4 regions of the Micromonospora sp. WMMD710 genome follow, and region 1 is predicted to be linked to each of the others. Evidence: riboswitches for the same ligand, from Rfam matches in the RefSeq annotation. Region 1 holds a riboswitch; each other region holds the start of a gene.

The links. Region 1 has a riboswitch for cyclic di-AMP ahead of O7620_RS24510 (C40 family peptidase). Riboswitches for the same ligand answer to the same signal wherever they lie in the genome.
Region 2: linked by a shared signal. The riboswitch ahead of O7620_RS02150 (hypothetical protein) and the one ahead of O7620_RS24510 (C40 family peptidase) in region 1 are both predicted to bind cyclic di-AMP.
Region 3: linked by a shared signal. The riboswitch ahead of O7620_RS13700 (C39 family peptidase) and the one ahead of O7620_RS24510 (C40 family peptidase) in region 1 are both predicted to bind cyclic di-AMP.
Region 4: linked by a shared signal. The riboswitch ahead of O7620_RS22240 (hypothetical protein) and the one ahead of O7620_RS24510 (C40 family peptidase) in region 1 are both predicted to bind cyclic di-AMP.

Annotation. Positions count from the first base shown of each region.
Region 1 is NZ_JARUBD010000001.1:5,290,776-5,294,732, forward strand. It holds gene O7620_RS24500 (pyridoxamine 5'-phosphate oxidase family protein) at 1-319, opposite strand, end outside; gene dcd (dCTP deaminase) at 419-997, shown strand; gene O7620_RS24510 (C40 family peptidase) at 1,076-2,116, opposite strand; cyclic di-AMP (ydaO/yuaA leader) riboswitch at 2,130-2,265, opposite strand; gene O7620_RS24515 (peptidoglycan recognition family protein) at 2,500-3,957, shown strand, end outside.
Region 2 is NZ_JARUBD010000001.1:430,829-434,785, reverse strand. It holds gene O7620_RS02160 (AAA family ATPase) at 1-603, shown strand, start outside; gene O7620_RS02155 (cation diffusion facilitator family transporter) at 711-1,628, shown strand; cyclic di-AMP (ydaO/yuaA leader) riboswitch at 1,771-1,902, shown strand; gene O7620_RS02150 (hypothetical protein) at 1,959-2,975, shown strand; gene O7620_RS02145 (hypothetical protein) at 3,099-3,755, shown strand.
Region 3 is NZ_JARUBD010000001.1:2,989,769-2,993,725, forward strand. It holds gene O7620_RS13690 (alpha/beta hydrolase) at 1-127, opposite strand, end outside; gene O7620_RS13695 (hypothetical protein) at 248-1,276, shown strand; gene O7620_RS13700 (C39 family peptidase) at 1,348-2,196, opposite strand; cyclic di-AMP (ydaO/yuaA leader) riboswitch at 2,423-2,564, opposite strand; gene O7620_RS13705 (hypothetical protein) at 2,867-3,637, opposite strand; gene O7620_RS13710 (hypothetical protein) at 3,771-3,957, opposite strand, start outside.
Region 4 is NZ_JARUBD010000001.1:4,819,924-4,823,880, forward strand. It holds gene O7620_RS22230 (copper-translocating P-type ATPase) at 1-89, opposite strand, end outside; gene O7620_RS22235 (YibE/F family protein) at 404-1,774, shown strand; cyclic di-AMP (ydaO/yuaA leader) riboswitch at 1,941-2,071, shown strand; gene O7620_RS22240 (hypothetical protein) at 2,076-3,095, shown strand; gene O7620_RS22245 (carbonic anhydrase) at 3,153-3,869, opposite strand.

The sequences.
Region 1 (3,957 bases):
CCAGCCGGGCCAACTGGGCCGGATCGGTCACCGGACGGGCGCGACCCGCCACGTACGCCTCGTCGTCGCTCTCCTCCGGCGGGAACGAGTGCAACGCGTAGCGGCCGTCGCGTTCGAGGTCACGGCGCTTCGGAGAGTCGATGACGAAGCAGAACAGACCCTCGTCGGTGATGACCGGGGAGACCGGGTGGACCCGGGGCCCGCCGTCGGCGCGGACCGTGGCCAGGTAGCCGAAGCCCGGCCCGTACTGCTGCAGGAGAACGCGGATCCCGTCGGCGAGGCGGGGCTCGTCGGCGGCGAATTCGGACCAGGAAGCCATGCGGGCATTCTATCGAACAAATGTACGAGCAGCGACCTCGACGCGCTGGTCACCGGCACCGAATCCGGGCGCCGCGCGAGACGCCGCTATGGTGGTCCGATGCTGCTCTCCGACCGCGACCTGGTCTCCGAGATCAAGGCCGGCACGCTGGGCCTGGAGCCCTTCGAGCCCATGCTGGTCCAACCGTCCAGCATTGACGTACGACTCGACCGGCTGTTCCGGGTCTTCAACAACCACCTCTACACCCACATCGACCCGGCGATGCAGCAGGACGACCTGACCTCGGTGGTCGAGGTGCCCGACGGCGAACCGTTCGTCCTGCACCCGGGGGAGTTCGTGCTCGCCTCGACGCTCGAGGTCATCTCGCTGGGCGACCAGCTCGCCGGCCGGCTCGAGGGGAAGAGCTCACTGGGCCGACTCGGTCTGCTCACCCACTCCACCGCCGGCTTCATCGACCCGGGCTTCTCCGGGCACGTGACGCTGGAGCTGTCCAACGTGGCGAACCTGCCGATCACGCTCTGGCCGGGCATGAAGATCGGCCAGCTGTGCATCTTCCGGCTCTCCTCGCCGGCCGAGCACCCGTACGGCTCGGTGGTGTACGGCTCGCGCTACCAGGGGCAGCGGGGGCCGACGCCCAGCCGCGCCTGGCAGCACTGGCGTACCTGGCCGACCCGCTGACCCGCGACGCACGACCGGGCAGACGCCGAGGGCCCGCCGCGAACGGATCGCGGCGGGCCCTCGGGCGTCCGGGCTGGGTCAGCCTGGGCGGCCGTAGCTGTGGATCGGGCCGTCGCCGACCTTCTTCATCTTGACGGGCTGACCGGCCTGGGGGGCGTGCACCACCCAGCCATTGCCGACGTACATGCCGACGTGGTGGATGTCGCTGTAGTAGAAGACCAGGTCACCGGGGAGCAGGTCGCCCTTGCTGACGTTCTTGGTCACCCGGCTCTGCGCGGCGGCGTTGTGCGGCAGCGACACCCCGGCCTTGGCCCAGGCGGCCAGCATCAGCCCGGAGCAGTCGTACGAGTTCGGACCCTCGGCACCCCACACGTAGGGCTTACCGATCTGGGCGCAGGCGAACTTGACCGCCGTGCCCGCGGCACCTCCGGGATAGCTGGCCGGGCAGGGCGCGGGACGCAGCGGGCCGCCGCCACCGTTGCCGTACACCTTGAGGCGCAGCTTCTGCAGGCGGTCGATCTCCTCGTTGATCTGCTTCTTCTTCGCCGCCAACTGCGCCTCGGTACGGCCCAGTTGGGTCACCATCTCGTCCAGCGGCGCCTTCTGCGCGGCCAGTTCGTCACGCAGGTCGGCCACCTGGCGGACGTCCTGCTGCTGGTTGTGCGCGAACCGGTCGAGCATCTCGAGCTGCCCGACCACCTCGCTCGGCGACCGGCTGCCGAGCACCGCGTTGACGGTGGAGACGTTCTCGCCCTTGTACGCACGCACGGCCAGGGCGCTGACCTTGTCCATCGCGGCGTCGACCTGACGCTCCAGGGGAGCGATCCGGGCGGCCAGGGCGTCGGCCTGCTTGCGCTTGACGGCGAGGTCGGCCCGGGTGGCGTTGTGCCGTTCGATGATGGGTTCGAGTTTGTTCCAGTCGGCGTCGATCTGGCGCTCGATCTCGGCGACGGACGGGTCGGCGTGGGCCGCCGTGGCGCTGCCCGTCAGGACGACGGCGACGCCGACCAGTGCGGCGAGAGCGTTGGTGAAGCGGGACCAGCGTGGGCGCGGCACGATCGTTGTCGGGCCGGCTGCTGCCGGCCGCTCGGACGGCGGCCGCGGGGCATGGAGTGCCACCGGGGTTCCGTTCTCCTTCTTCCTGACCGCCTACCGGGTTAGCTGACGGGTTCGGGCGGGAAGTCGGCGCCCTACCGCAGTGGCTGCGGATTCACCCCGAGGAACCTGGGTCCCCGGTTCGTTCGGAAACGACTCGGCGGTGTCGGTCCGTCACCGCCCGGGGTGGGCGGACCTGCTATCGGGCCGACGAATGACCAGCGTAGAGACGCCCGTTACCGATCCGCAACCCGTGCGGCCGTGACACTCCGTACCGATCGGAGAGGGTCGCCGGCGATAGGCGAAGATTTCCTTCCGAACGCGTCGATACATGGAAAGGTATTGACGCGGACTCCCGGGCGGCGCGAAGGTGACCTCACCTTTGTCCGTGGAATCTAGGGGGTTCGATGCACCGTCCAACCCTGTCCGCCGGCCGGCGCGCCCTGCTCGCCGCCGCCGTGGTCGCCGCCGCGACCGGGGTACCGCTACCCGCCGGCGCGGCCGCCGCCGCACCCACCGTCGACCGTCAACAGCGGTACGCCGCCGCGGCAGCGGAGTACGGCGTACCGATCGACGTGCTGCTCGGCGTCTCCTACCTGGAGTCGCGCTGGGACAGCAACGCCGGCACACCGAGCACCAGCGGCGGCTACGGCCCGATGCACCTGACCGACGCCCGCCACGTGGCCGCCCTGCCCGGGCGCGGTCACCACGACGCCGGCACCGAGGACCCGCGCGGCGACGACTCCCGTCCGGCGCTGGCACCCGCGCCCCCGCAGGCCGCGGACCCCGCACCACCCGGCACCGCGTTGCAGACCGTGGACACCGCCGCCACCCTGACCGGCGCGGCGCCGGAGTCGCTGCGCACCGACCCCGACGTCAACATCCGGGGCGGGGCGGCGCTGCTGGCCGCGTACCAGAAGGAGCTAGGTGCCCCGGTGGGCGCCGGCACCGACCCGGCCACCTGGTACGGCGCGGTGGCCCGCTACGCCGGCGCGGACAGCGCCGACGCGGCGGCGGCCTTCGCCGACGAGGTCTTCACGACGATCGGCGCCGGCGAGTCCCGGGTGACCGACGACGGCCAACGGATCACCCTGCCGGCCCGCGCGGTACAGCCGGAGCGTTCCTGGCTGGACCGGCTGGGCCTGCGCCGGCTGGCCCGACCGGACGGGCTGGAATGCCCCCGCACCGTCTCCTGCGAATGGATCCCGGCGCCCTACGAGGCGTTCGGCGACGGGGACTACGGCAACCACGACCTCTCCGACCGGCCCGCCCGGCAGAAGATCGAGTACATCGTCATCCACGACACCGAGGCGAGCTGGGCGACCACCCTGAAACTCGTTCAGGACCCGACCTACGTGAGCTGGCACTACTCACTGCGCTCGGTGGACGGGCACATCGCCCAGCACGTGAAGACCAAGGACGTCGGCTGGCACGCCGGCAACTGGTACGTCAACGCCAAGTCGATCGGCCTGGAACACGAGGGCTTCGCCGCGCAGGGCACCTGGTACACCGAGGCGATGTACCGGACCTCGGCGAAACTCGTCCGGCACCTCGCGCTGCGGCTCGGCATCCCGCTGGACCGCCAGCACATCATCGGCCACGACAACGTGCCCGGCACCATCGCGTCGACCGTTCGCGGGATGCACTGGGACCCGGGGCCCTACTGGGACTGGTCGCACTACTTCGACCTGCTGCACGCGCCGCGACTGGACACCGGCACCCCGGCCACCGGGCTGGTCCGGATCGACCCGGACCCCGCCACCAACCAACCGGTGTTCACGGGATGCGTCACCCCCGGCGTGCCGTGCGCGCCGCGCGGCTCCTCGTCGGTGGTGCTGCACACCGCGCCGTCCGCCGACGCGCCC
Region 2 (3,957 bases), 4.9 Mb from region 1:
CAGGACGTCTCGCCGATGCAGTGGCGCATGATCGGCCGGCGCGGCCGGTTGGCCTCCTGGACGGTGGTGGGCGATCCGGCGCAGACGGCGTGGACCGGTGACCCGGAGGAGCTGACCCGTGCGCGCGACCAGGCGCTGGGCCGGCGCAAGCGGGCCGACTTCACGCTCACCACCAACTACCGCAACTCCTCGGAGATCTTCGCGGTGGCGGCGGCGGAGATCCGCCGGCTCTACCCGGACCTGCCGTTGCCGACCGCCGTCCGCTCCACCGGGGTCGACCCGGTCGAGCTGGTGGTGCCGGCGACCGGGTTGGAGACCGCCGTCGTGGAGGCCGCCACCGCCCTGCTGGCGGAGGTGGACGGCACGGTCGGGGTGATCACGCCGGTCCCCCGCCGCGACGAGGTCGCCGGCTGGCTGGGCACGCTCGGCGCGCCGCGCCTGCAGGTGGTGACCAGCCTGGAGGCCAAGGGCATGGAGTACGACGGGGTGGTGCTGGTGGCTCCGAGCGAGATCCGGGCGGATCCGGGCGCCGGCGTACGGACGCTCTACGTCGCGCTCTCCCGGGCCACGCAGCGGCTCACCACCATCGACCCGACCGGCTGATCCGCCCTGGCGGGCACCGTCGGCCGCCCGTCGACCGTACACTTGCATACATAGCGATGTGCGCATACATTTGACCGGGTCCCGACTGGCGACGGAGGGTGGATTTCGTGGGCGCAGGTCATGACCACCACCACGCGTCGGTCACCAACGCGGCGCAGCAGCACCGGGGCCGGCTCTGGGCGGCGTTCGGGCTGCTCGCCACCCTGATGGTGGTCGAGGCCGTGGCGGCCCTGCACACCGGCTCGCTGGCTCTGCTCTCCGACGCCGGGCACATGTTCACCGACGTGCTCGGCATCGGCATGGCGCTCGCCGCGATCACCGCCACCCGGCGGACGACCGGCGACCCGCAGCGCACCTTCGGGCTCTACCGCCTCGAGGTGCTCGCCGCGCTGGCCAACGCCGCCCTGCTCTCCGGCGTGGCGGTCTACGTGGTGATCGAGGCGATCGGCCGGTTCGGCGATCCGCACGAGGTGCTGACCGGCCCGATGCTCACGGTCGCCGTACTCGGCCTGCTCGCCAACGTGGCCGCCTTCGCCCTGCTCCGCGCGGGCGCCCGGGAGAGCATCAACCTCCAGGGGGCCTACCTGGAGGTGCTCGGCGATCTCCTCGGCTCGCTCGGCGTGATCGGCGCGGCACTGCTCATCACGGTCACCGACTGGTGGTGGGCCGACCCACTGGTCGCGGTCGCCATCGGCGTGTTCATCCTGCCGCGCACCTGGCGACTCGGCCGGGCCGCCGTCCGCATCCTGGTGCAGGCCGCCCCGGAGCACCTCCAGGTCACCGCCGTACACGACCGACTCGCCGCGGTTCCCGGCGTGGTCGAGGTGCACGACCTGCACGTCTGGACGCTCACCTCGGGCATGGAGGTGGCCTCCGCGCACCTGACCATGGCACCCGGCGCCGAGGTCGGTACGGTGCTCAGCGCCGCGCGCACGGCCCTGCACGAGGACTTCCGGATCGAGCACGCCACGCTGCAGATCGAACCCGGTGCCGCACCCGGTGCCTGCGGTTCGGTCGAGTGGTGACAGCATTTCAGGAGATTCACTCGGATTGGTCCGAGTTTTTCGTGACGACGTACGCACCGTCCGTCACATCGGCTGCAGCGGCCCCACCAGCACCGGTAGGCTCGGTCCCGGCCTCCACCAGGCGGCGCCCACCCGGCGCCGGTGGCGGCCGCCGCCTAATCGCCCGAGCGGGCGAACCGGGGAACCATGTTCCTGGGGTGCATCCGCGTCAGCGGTAGGGATCTTCCGTCCCGAACCCGTCAGCTAACCCGGTCGGCGGCTGACGGAAGGACATGCGTAGTGGCACCAGCACGACCACCCGCCGGCCGCCTGGCGGCCCTGATCGTCGCGATGCTGGCCCTCGGCATCGCACTCCCGCCCGGCACCGCCTCGGCCGCTCCCCCGACCGGCCAACGAGCCGCCGCGGCGCCCGACGGTGACGAGGAGGGCGGCACCCCCGCCCTCCGGGCCCAACTGGAAGCCGCCAGCAAGGGTTACCTGGACGCCAAGCGCGCCCTGGACACCTCGCTGCAGCGCCAGCAACAGCTCACCACCCAGCTGAAGACCACCGAGGCCGAGCTGAACGTCCGCAGCGGCAAGGTCGGCGAGATCGCCGGCCTGGCCTACCGCACCGGCCGGCTCGGCGCGATGTCGGCGCTGCTCAACAGCAACACCCCGGAAGGCTTCATGGACCGGGCCGCCGCCCTGGACGCGGTCGCCGCCAACGAGGACCGGGTGCTGCGCGACCTGCTCACCACCAGGGACGAGGCCACCCGTACCCGGGTCGCCCTGGACGGCGAGATCCGCGAGCAGCGCAAGCAGGTCGCGGTGATGGCCAAGCGCAAGGAACAGGCCGAACGGGCTCTCACCGTGGCCACCACGCCCAAACCGCAGACCACCGCCGACACCGGCTCCAACCGGGGCACCTCCAGCGCCAACGCCACGGCCGCGCCGCGCAACTCCGACGGCTCCTGGCCATCGGAATCGTGCAGCATCAACGACCCCACCCCGGCCAGCGGCTGCATCACCCCCCGCACCCTGCACGCCCTCAACCAGGCCAAGGCGGCCGGCTTCACCCATTACGTCTCCTGTCACCGCTCCGGCGGCTCCGGCGAACACCCCAAGGGCCGGGCCTGCGACTTCGCCGCGGCCAAGGGCGGCTTCGGCGGTGACGCCACCGGCGCCGACAAGACGTACGGCAACAACCTGGCCGCGTACTTCATCCGCAACGCCGACCGGCTCGCCGTGCTCTACGTGATCTGGTACCGGCAGATCTGGCTGCCGAGCAGCGGATGGAGGTCGTACAGCGGGGCGGGTGGCGACCCGGCCAGCGACCACACCAACCACGTGCACCTGTCGGTGTACTGACCCCACCCGTGGCCGGCGCCCGCCTCACCCGGGGGTGCCGGCCACGGGTACGTCAGCGGGCGTACACCGGACGTCGCCGGCCGTCGGACGACCCGGCCGGGCCCGGCGGGCAGCATCCGGGGTATGCCTCGAATTCCACCCACCGCCCGCAAGGCGCTGCTCACCCTGCACCTGGTCACCTCCCTCGGCTGGCTCGGCACCGACCTGGTGCTGCTCACCCTCGGCGTGGCGGTGCAGCGCGGCGCCGACCCGGCCACCGTCTACCCGGTCACCGCGCTGCTCGGCACCGTGCTGTTCGCGCCGCTGAGCGTGCTGGTCTGGCTGATCGGTGTCGCCAGCGCCCTCCTCACCCCGTGGGGTCTGCTGCGCTACCGCTGGGTACTGGTCAAACTCGTGCTCACCACGGTGATGGTCGGACTGGTCCTGTTCCTGCTCACCCCGAACCTGCGCCACGCCGGTGACCTGGGTGCCGCACTACCCACCCGGGACCGTGCCGACCTGGTGATCGCACCCGCTGTCTCGACCAGCCTGATGATCATCGCGACGGTGCTCTCCACGTACAAGCCGTGGGGCCGCCGCCCCGCCCGCCCCGCCGCCCCTGCCGCGCTCGCCCGCCCCACGGCCACCGCCCACGCCGCCCGCGGCCGTCGCGCACCTGCCGGTCCCGCCGGTCCTGCCGGTCCTGCCGGCCCCACCGGCCCCGCCGGCCCCACCGGCCCCACCGGCCCCACCGGCCCCACCGGCCCCGCCGCCCATGATCGCGCTACAACCAGGATGTAGTGGCCTCGGCGCCGCGGGATGCCACTACATCCAGGATCGAGCACGATCTTGCGAGACAGGGGACCGCCGGTCCGCCCCGCGCGGGGCGCGGAGGCGCGAGGGCGCGGGGCGTGGAGGCGCGAGGGCGCGGGGCGCGGAGGCGCGAGGGCGCGGGGCGCGGAGGCGCGAGGGCGCGGGGCGTGGAGGCGCGAGGGCGCGGGGC
Region 3 (3,957 bases), 2.3 Mb from region 1:
ACCGCCCGGGCCAGTGCTGCTCCAGCAACGGCGCCGAGGGCAGCCACACGTCGCCGGTCGCCCCCATCCCGTGCAGTAGCAGCAGGACCGGCCCACGCCCGGCGCGACCACCCGATTCATCCCCCACGGCCGCAGTCTCCCACGGTTCGCGGCCAGGTACGAGCGTCGTGCGCGGACCCGACCGACAAAGATCCACTGTAGAGTGCGGCACCTGGACGGGGCATCGTCGTCGCGGAGAGGAGCCCCCGTGCTCAGAAGGTATCGATCAACACTGGTGGCGGCGGTGACGGTCGTCGCGCTCGGCAGCGCACCGGCCGTACCCGCGCTCGCTACACCGGCACCCGTCGCGGACGTCGCGGCGGCCGATCGCGTCCTGCGGGTCTACAACAACAACATCGAGAACCTGGTCATGAACAACTCCGACGGGAGTTGCACCCGGATCTCCGGACCGGACCACCTGAGCTCGATCCTGGTCGACGACGCCGGACGCACCGGCACCAGCGGCGTGGCGGCCCCCGACATCCTCATCGTGCAGCAGGTGCGCGGCACCGGCCAGGCCGAGGCGTACGCCGATCAACTGTCGGCCATGTTCGGTTACCCGGCGGGCACGTACGGCGCGATCGTGGCCTGGAGTGATCCGGAGCCGTGGGGCAGCACCCACCGGTGCAGCTCCCAGTCGCTCGGCGACCTGAAGAAGAAGCAGACCAACGGGATCATCTGGAACACCAGGACGCTCAGCCTCGCCGCCGGTGACATCTCCAAGTACTGGAGCGCGGGTTGGCTCAAGCCGGGCACCGCGTACGCCGACGGCGCCGGGTGCACGCTGTACAAGCCGCCGAACAGCGACCCGGACAGCACCGATTACGACAAGTGGAAGCGGACCAGCGCCATCGCGGCCCGGTTCACCGTCAAGGCGACCGGCACCAGCGTATTCGCGGCGACCATGCACCTGCCACAGGAGAACCGGCAGAACGCGTGCGCCGGCGACGGTGACCGGGGCATCGCCAACAGCGGCATCCACCTGGGTGCCGACGCGACGAGCCTGTTGAACGCCTCCACGATCCGGATCGTGGGGATCGACGCGAACCGCACGGGCATCGCGGCCGGCACGCTGAGCGGCTACGGCATGACCGGGTACGGGTCGGCCGCCACCAGCGGCTCCAGCAAGATCGACTATCTGTTCGTGAAGGGAAGCGTGCGGCCGTCCAGCATCGGCCACACGGTCAGCGGGACGAAGTCGAACCACTTCGCGCTGTACGGCTTCATCGACTACTGAGCGGGACACGAAGACGCCGCAGGCGCCGCCCCCTCGTGGGAGACGGCGCCCGCGGCGCTCCACCGCCTGGGTCAGGCGGAGTAACCCCGGGTGGCGATCCAGTTGGCCAGGTCGATCGTGGTGACCCAGTACGACGGGTCGGCAGCGTTCGCCGAGTCGGCGATCCGCACGGTCCGACCGTTGTCCTTGTAGCCCACGACGGCGATGTAGTGCCCGCCGCCGTAGGAGTGCCAGCCGCCGTCGGTGTCGGTGGCGTCGCCGACCACGTTGGCCACCACGCCACGGCCGTCGGTGATCGCGGCGACCACGTCGGCCTGGAGGCGATCCATCTGGGCCGGGCTGGGCGAGCCGGCGAACATCCGGGTCCGGTACGGGGAGCCCTTCACCTCGGCGTTGAGCACCCGGGTGGTGTCCTCGGCCGAGTTGGTGCCCATCTCGGTGGTGCCCAGCTCGACGGCGAGTTCGTCCAGGGTGCGGTCGACACCGCTGGCGCTGAGCGCGTTGCGGGTGGCCGCCGGACCACAGTTGTAGTAGGTGTTCTGCGCCTCGTAGTCGTAGTCGAGCACCTTGGTCGCGGGCGGCTTCGGCGGCGTCGGCTTCCGGGTGAGGTCCGGGTTGCCGCTGGCCTTCGCGGCGGGCGACGCGGCGCTGGCGGCCGGGGCGGCGGTGCTGGGCGCGACGCTGGCCGAGGGGGCCGCGACGCGCGCCTGGCTGCGGGACGCGGCGGTGTCGCTGCGCATCTCGGCGACCGTGGTCGCGGTGTGCTGGCTGGCCGGGGCGCCGTCGGCGTCGGCGAGCAGGACACCGGTGGTGGTCGCGATCGCGAGGGCCGCGGCGGAGGCGGCGACGATCTGGTACGGGCGCTCGGTGCTGAGGCGGCGGAGCTGACGGTGCAGGGTGTGCTTCACGGGGTCCTCCACGGTTCGGGGGAGAGCGGCACACCGGGGCCGAGCCGGTATCCGGGCAGGCGCCAGCGCGCGGACCGGGGTCCGCGGATGGTGAACCGCTCAGGGGAACGCCCGGCGCGGCCGGGCGGGAAAAACGGTGACCCGGGGGGTCAGCTCACCGACCGGATGAGCGGGGGCACCGTGGCGCCGTGGAGGCGGAGGAACAACCGAGGGGTGGAAAGGTGCTGCACGAGGATGGAACTCCTTCCGACACCGCCTACCGGGTTAGCTGACGGATTCGGGCGGGAAGATCGCCCTACCGCGGGCCGTGGCTCGCGGATTCACCCCGGACTTACTGATGGGTCCCCGGTTCGTTGATCACGATTGAGCGGGTCGGCGCGGCGTCGCCTCTTGCGATCGGTTACCGCACCGGACGGGACGACAATACTGGCCGGTTCAAGCCCTTGCCAAGCCGTGTCCACCTGCGTAAACATCATTTCGCCTGACAATTTCTGCGCGTATTGCCGATGACGTGACTCGATGGGACAACCGGTGACGGCGACGCCTGTGGTCGACAACCGGACAGGCCGCCGGCAACGTCGCCAAAATCGCGGGACCAATCGGGCCGATCGCGCCGGACGCCCGATTTCCCGGGCCCGTGACCGGGCTCACAGCACAGATCGGGCTCAACCGCTGATCGGGCTCATCCGACGCGAGCCGGACGCCACCGCGCCACCACCGCGGGACGGAACACCCGGGTCGCCGTCCGGCGGGCCGGCACCGCGGTCGGCCGGAGCCGGGCGGCCGCCGCGTACGCCTCCTCAGCGAGAGTGCTGGCCGACTCGGCGGCCAACTCGGCGTCCCGCCAGGCCGACCGCTCCCGCCCGGCGGCCACCGCGTAGTCGGCGCGCCTCGCGTCCCTGATCGCCCGGGCGATCAGGGCCTCCTGCTCGACCGGGTGCCGGCGGGGATCCCACCCGCGCCGGTGCCCGAACACGTCGCCGAGCTGCCCCATGGTCAACTCTCCGCGCCAGTGCGCCGCCATCGCGGCGCGGTGCAGGTAACGCTCCCGAGCGGCGTACTCCGCAGGAGTGTGCGGCGTGCGCGGGGTGGGCAGCGCCCCGGCCCCGGCGAAGCGACGGGCCGCGGCGTCCGCCTCGTCGTAGCGGGCCCAGGCCCGTTCCACCCGCTCCTGACTGATCAGCCAGTCAGCGCGTCGCCGTCGGGCGGTCTGGGCCGCGCCGGCCGCCGCGACGGCCACCTCCTCGGCGTAGCGCCGCAGGTCGGCGGCCTCGGCCGCGGCCACCTCACGGGCGGTGGGCGCGGTTGGGGCTGGCTCCCCCGTCGGCCCGCCCCGCTCCGGGCGGGCGACCAGGACGGCCAGCACGCTGAACGCCAGCAGGAACAGGGCCGACCAGATGGCGGCGGCCTGGGGCACCTCGGTCAGAAACTGGTAGAAGACGACGGTCTCCATGGTCGACACCTCGGAACGAGAGCGATGCGATGGTGGCCGCACGGGCCGACCGGATCGCGGCGGGGCCACGGGTCGGCGGGTGCGGGGCTGGTGGATCGACAGGGCGCGGCGGCGGAACGGTCGTCCCGGTGGATCAGCGGCGGGGCGGAGCCCGCGGCGCCCGGCTGGTCGGCCCGTCGGTGTGCGGCAGCCGGTCGGCCCCGGCCACCCGCACCGGAGTCACGCCCAGGGCGACGACGACGTTTCGGGCGGCCAGGCTTGCCGGCTGCGGATCGGCCGACCGTGCCGCGATGCGCGGGTCAGCGGCATCGCCGGCGGTG
Region 4 (3,957 bases), 470 kb from region 1:
CAGAACCGGCGACGGAACATCGCCGGATCGTGACCGGCGTGCTTGTCGTGCCCGCCACGATGCCGGTCCTGCGGTGACTCAGCGCGCATGACTCCACCATCCAGCCCCGCACGCCGCCCCGCGGGCTGTTCGACAACCCCCGACACTCCGCCACGACCTGCGTCCCGCGCCCGGGCTGGTTAGCATTTCCGGCGATGGCCCTCCGGATCCCGCCGCGCAGTCCGGCGCCGACACCGCCTCGACGCGGCGGCGCCCCCGGCCGAGCCGACCCCTCGTTCACGGTGTGTGACCAAACGGTCGTCATCCAGCGATCCGTCGCGCCCGCCGCCGCAATACCGCGGCGGCGGTGAACCGACCGGCCCGTCGGCACGTACCCCGCACCGGATTCGTTGGGAGTCTCGCATTGGGTTCCGACCACACCCGTTCCGCTCCGTCCGCCCCGCCCCGGGTACGACGGATCCTCGTCGCGACGGTGGTACCCCTGTTCGTCGCCACGGTGGTCGCGGCGCTGGTGCTCTGGCCCCGCGACGGCACGCCGGAGACCGGCGGCGGCGCGGACGTCCCGCGCTACCAGGGCACCGTGACCCGTGTGGTGACCGAGCCGTGCCCGCCCACGCCGCAGACCCCGGAGGGCACACCGGACGCCGGCGACGGGCCGTGCGGCACCGTGGACGTCCGGGTGCAGAACGGGCCGAGTGCCGGGCAGCAGGTCCAGACTCCGGTACCGGACGGCCCGGGGGCGCCCCGGGTCGACGTCGGCGACGAGGTCATCCTGGTCGAGCTGAACGACCCGGCCGATCCCAGCGCCAGCAGCTGGAACATCGCCGAACACCAGCGCGGCACGCCGCTGGTGTGGCTCGCGGTGGTCTTCGCCGCCGCGATCGTGGCGTTCGGCCGGTGGCGTGGCCTGGCCGCGCTCGCCGGGCTGGCCGCGAGCTTCGCCATCCTGCTCACCTTCGTGCTGCCGGGCATCGCGGCCGGTCGGTCACCGCTGCTCGTGGCGGTCGTCGGCGCCGCGCTGATCATGTTCGTGGTGCTCTACCTGACGCACGGGGTGACCGCGCAGACCTCGGTCGCCGTGCTCGGCACCCTGGGCAGCCTGGTGCTCACCGGCGTGCTGGCCACCATCGCCACCGCCGCCACCCACCTGACCGGCTTCGGCAGCGAGGACGCCACCACGCTGTCGATGTTCCAGGCCGACGTGGACCTGCACGGCCTGCTCCTCGCCGGGATCATCATCGGTTCGCTCGGGGTGCTCGACGACGTGACGGTCACCCAGGCGGCCACCGTCACCGAGCTGGCGAACGCCAACCCCGGCCTGACCCGGTTGCAGCTCTACCGGGCGGCCACCCGGGTCGGCCGGGCCCACATCGCCTCCACGGTCAACACCATCGTGCTGGCGTACGCGGGCGCCTCGCTGCCCCTGCTGCTCCTGCTCACCGCCGACACGCGCCCCCTCGGCCAGATCCTCACCAGCGAGTTCCTCGCGCAGGAGATCGTCCGCAGCGCGGTCGCCACCCTCGGCCTGATCGCCGCCGTACCGCTGACCACCGGGCTCGCCGCGGTGGTGACCGCCGCCGGCCGGTCGGCTGCCGCGCCGGCCGACGACGCCCCCGCCGGGCGGCCCCGGCCGGACCGGGCGGAAGCGCTGGCCGCCCTGAGCTCCCCCCGCACGGGTCCACCGGACGGACCGGACCCGACGGGGCCCACACCCCCGCCCACCGCCACCGACCGGTGGCCAGAGCCGAACAGGAGCACGGATACGGCATGGTGACACTCCTCAGCGTGACCAGATCGGGCATCCGGCCTGAGAACCGCATCACTGGTCACTCAACGCCATGGCGAAATGACGCTTTTAGTCGGCATCGGGACGTAGCTCAGGCGGTCGACTCTCGGGTAACCTCGCTGCCGGTCACCGCCGAAGGCGCGAAGCGGCGCCTGCGGTACCACCGCCCAATCGCCAACCGGCGAGCCGGGAACCCAGGTACGTGGGGTGAATCCGCGACAGCGGTAGGGGCCACTTCCGCCCCGAACCCGTCAGCTAACCCGGTCGGCGGTCGACGGAAGGGAACATTGTGACGGCACCCCTACGCCGCTGGTTGACACCGGTGGTGGCCGTGATCGCCGCACTGACCGTGCTCGCCGGGCCCCTCCCCGCGCACGCCGCCCCGACGACTCCCACGCCGTCCGGGCACGAGGAGGACGGCGAGCCCAAGCTGCTCACCGACGTCATCGAGAAGACCAACCGGGACTACGTCGCCGCCAAGTCCAAGCTGGACAAGTCCAAGAAGCGACAGCTCGAACTCTCGCACGAGGTGGACCGCGCGAAGGCCGACCTGGAGGCCCTGGCCCCGCAGGTCGGTCAGATCGCCGCCCAGTCGTACCGGACCGGTCGGATCGGCGCGATCGCGATGCTGCTGGAGAGCGACGCCCCCGACTCGTTCGTCCGGCGCGTCGCCACGCTCGACGAGATGAACATGGTCAACGAGAAGAAGCTCGCCGAGGTCAACGCGGTGAAGTTTCGCGCCGAGCAGGCCAAGCTGGCCCTCGACGCGGAGGTCCGCGAGCAGCAGAAGCAGGCCGCCCTGATGGCCAAGGAGAAGCGCGACGCGGACAAGGCGCTCGCCCTGGTCGGCGGCCAGGGCTTCACCGGCGGTCTGGTGGACGCCACCTCACGGGTCGCCGCGATCGGCCCCGGCCGGACCGTCGACGGTGAGTGGAAGTCCGAGTCCTGCAGCGAGAACGACCCCACCACCTCCGGCTGCATCACGCCGCGCACGCTGCACGCGTACAAGGAGGTCAAGAAGGCCGGCTTCAACCGGTTCGTCGGCTGCTACCGCCCCGGCGGGCCGTGGGAGCACCCGAAGGGCCGCGCCTGCGACTGGTCGTTGCAGAAGAGCGGCTTCAGCCCGTGGCACAACGACGACACCCGCATGTACGGCAACAACGTTGCCGCATTCCTCATCCGTAACGCCGACCGCCTCGGCATCTACTACGTGATCTGGAACCGGCAGATCTGGTTCCCGGCAACCGGCTGGAAGTCGTACAGCGGGGACTCGGACCACACCGACCACGTCCACATGTCGATGCTCTGACCCGCACCTCTCGCTGTCGAGGGCCGTCCCGCGTCACGCGGGGCGGCCCTCGTCGCGTCAGGCGGCTGCCGCCGCAGACCCGTCGGGCACGTCGAGCGTCGCCACGCCGGCCGGGACGGCGGCGACCGGGCGCACCACTCCGGCGGCCAGCCGGTACGACACGCCCACTACCGCGCACCGTCCCCGCGCCACCTCGTCGGCCAGCACGGACGACTGCCCGAGCAACGTCTCGACGGTCTGCGCGATGTGAATGTCGACGATGCCGTCGATGTCGTCGACCCCCTCGGCGGCGGCCCGACGGAGGCTGGGCAGGACGGCGTCGACCACCGCGCCCAGGTGCCCCGCCGGTGCGACGCCGGTGGCGGTGACCTCCCGGGCCGCCTGGACCGCGCCGCACGAGTCGTGGCCCAGCACGACCACCAGCGGGGTGCCGAGCACGGTCACGGCGTACTCGACGCTGCCCAGCACCTCCGGGCCGGTCGTGTGCCCGGCCGTGCGGACCACGAACAGGTCCCCCAGCCCCCGGTCGAAGATGATCTCGGCGGCCAACCGTGAGTCGGAGCAGCCGACGATCACCGCGAACGGGTGCTGTCCGTCGGCCACCGCGGCCCGGTGCCCGGCGTCCTGGTTGGGGTGGCGCGGGGAGCCGCTGACGAAACGCCGGTTGCCGGCGACCAGCTCGGCGTACGCCCGGGCCGGTTCGGTGTGCGTCGACGACTCGTCTGCGCCGCGCTGCGAACCCGGCTGCCCGCCGGATGCTCCGGGAAGACTCATCCCCGCTCCTCGTCCATGCGTATGACCTGGTCAACCGGGCTCTTCAGGCGGGCCTGCGGTGAGCGCCGGCTCGGGGCTACACCGTCAC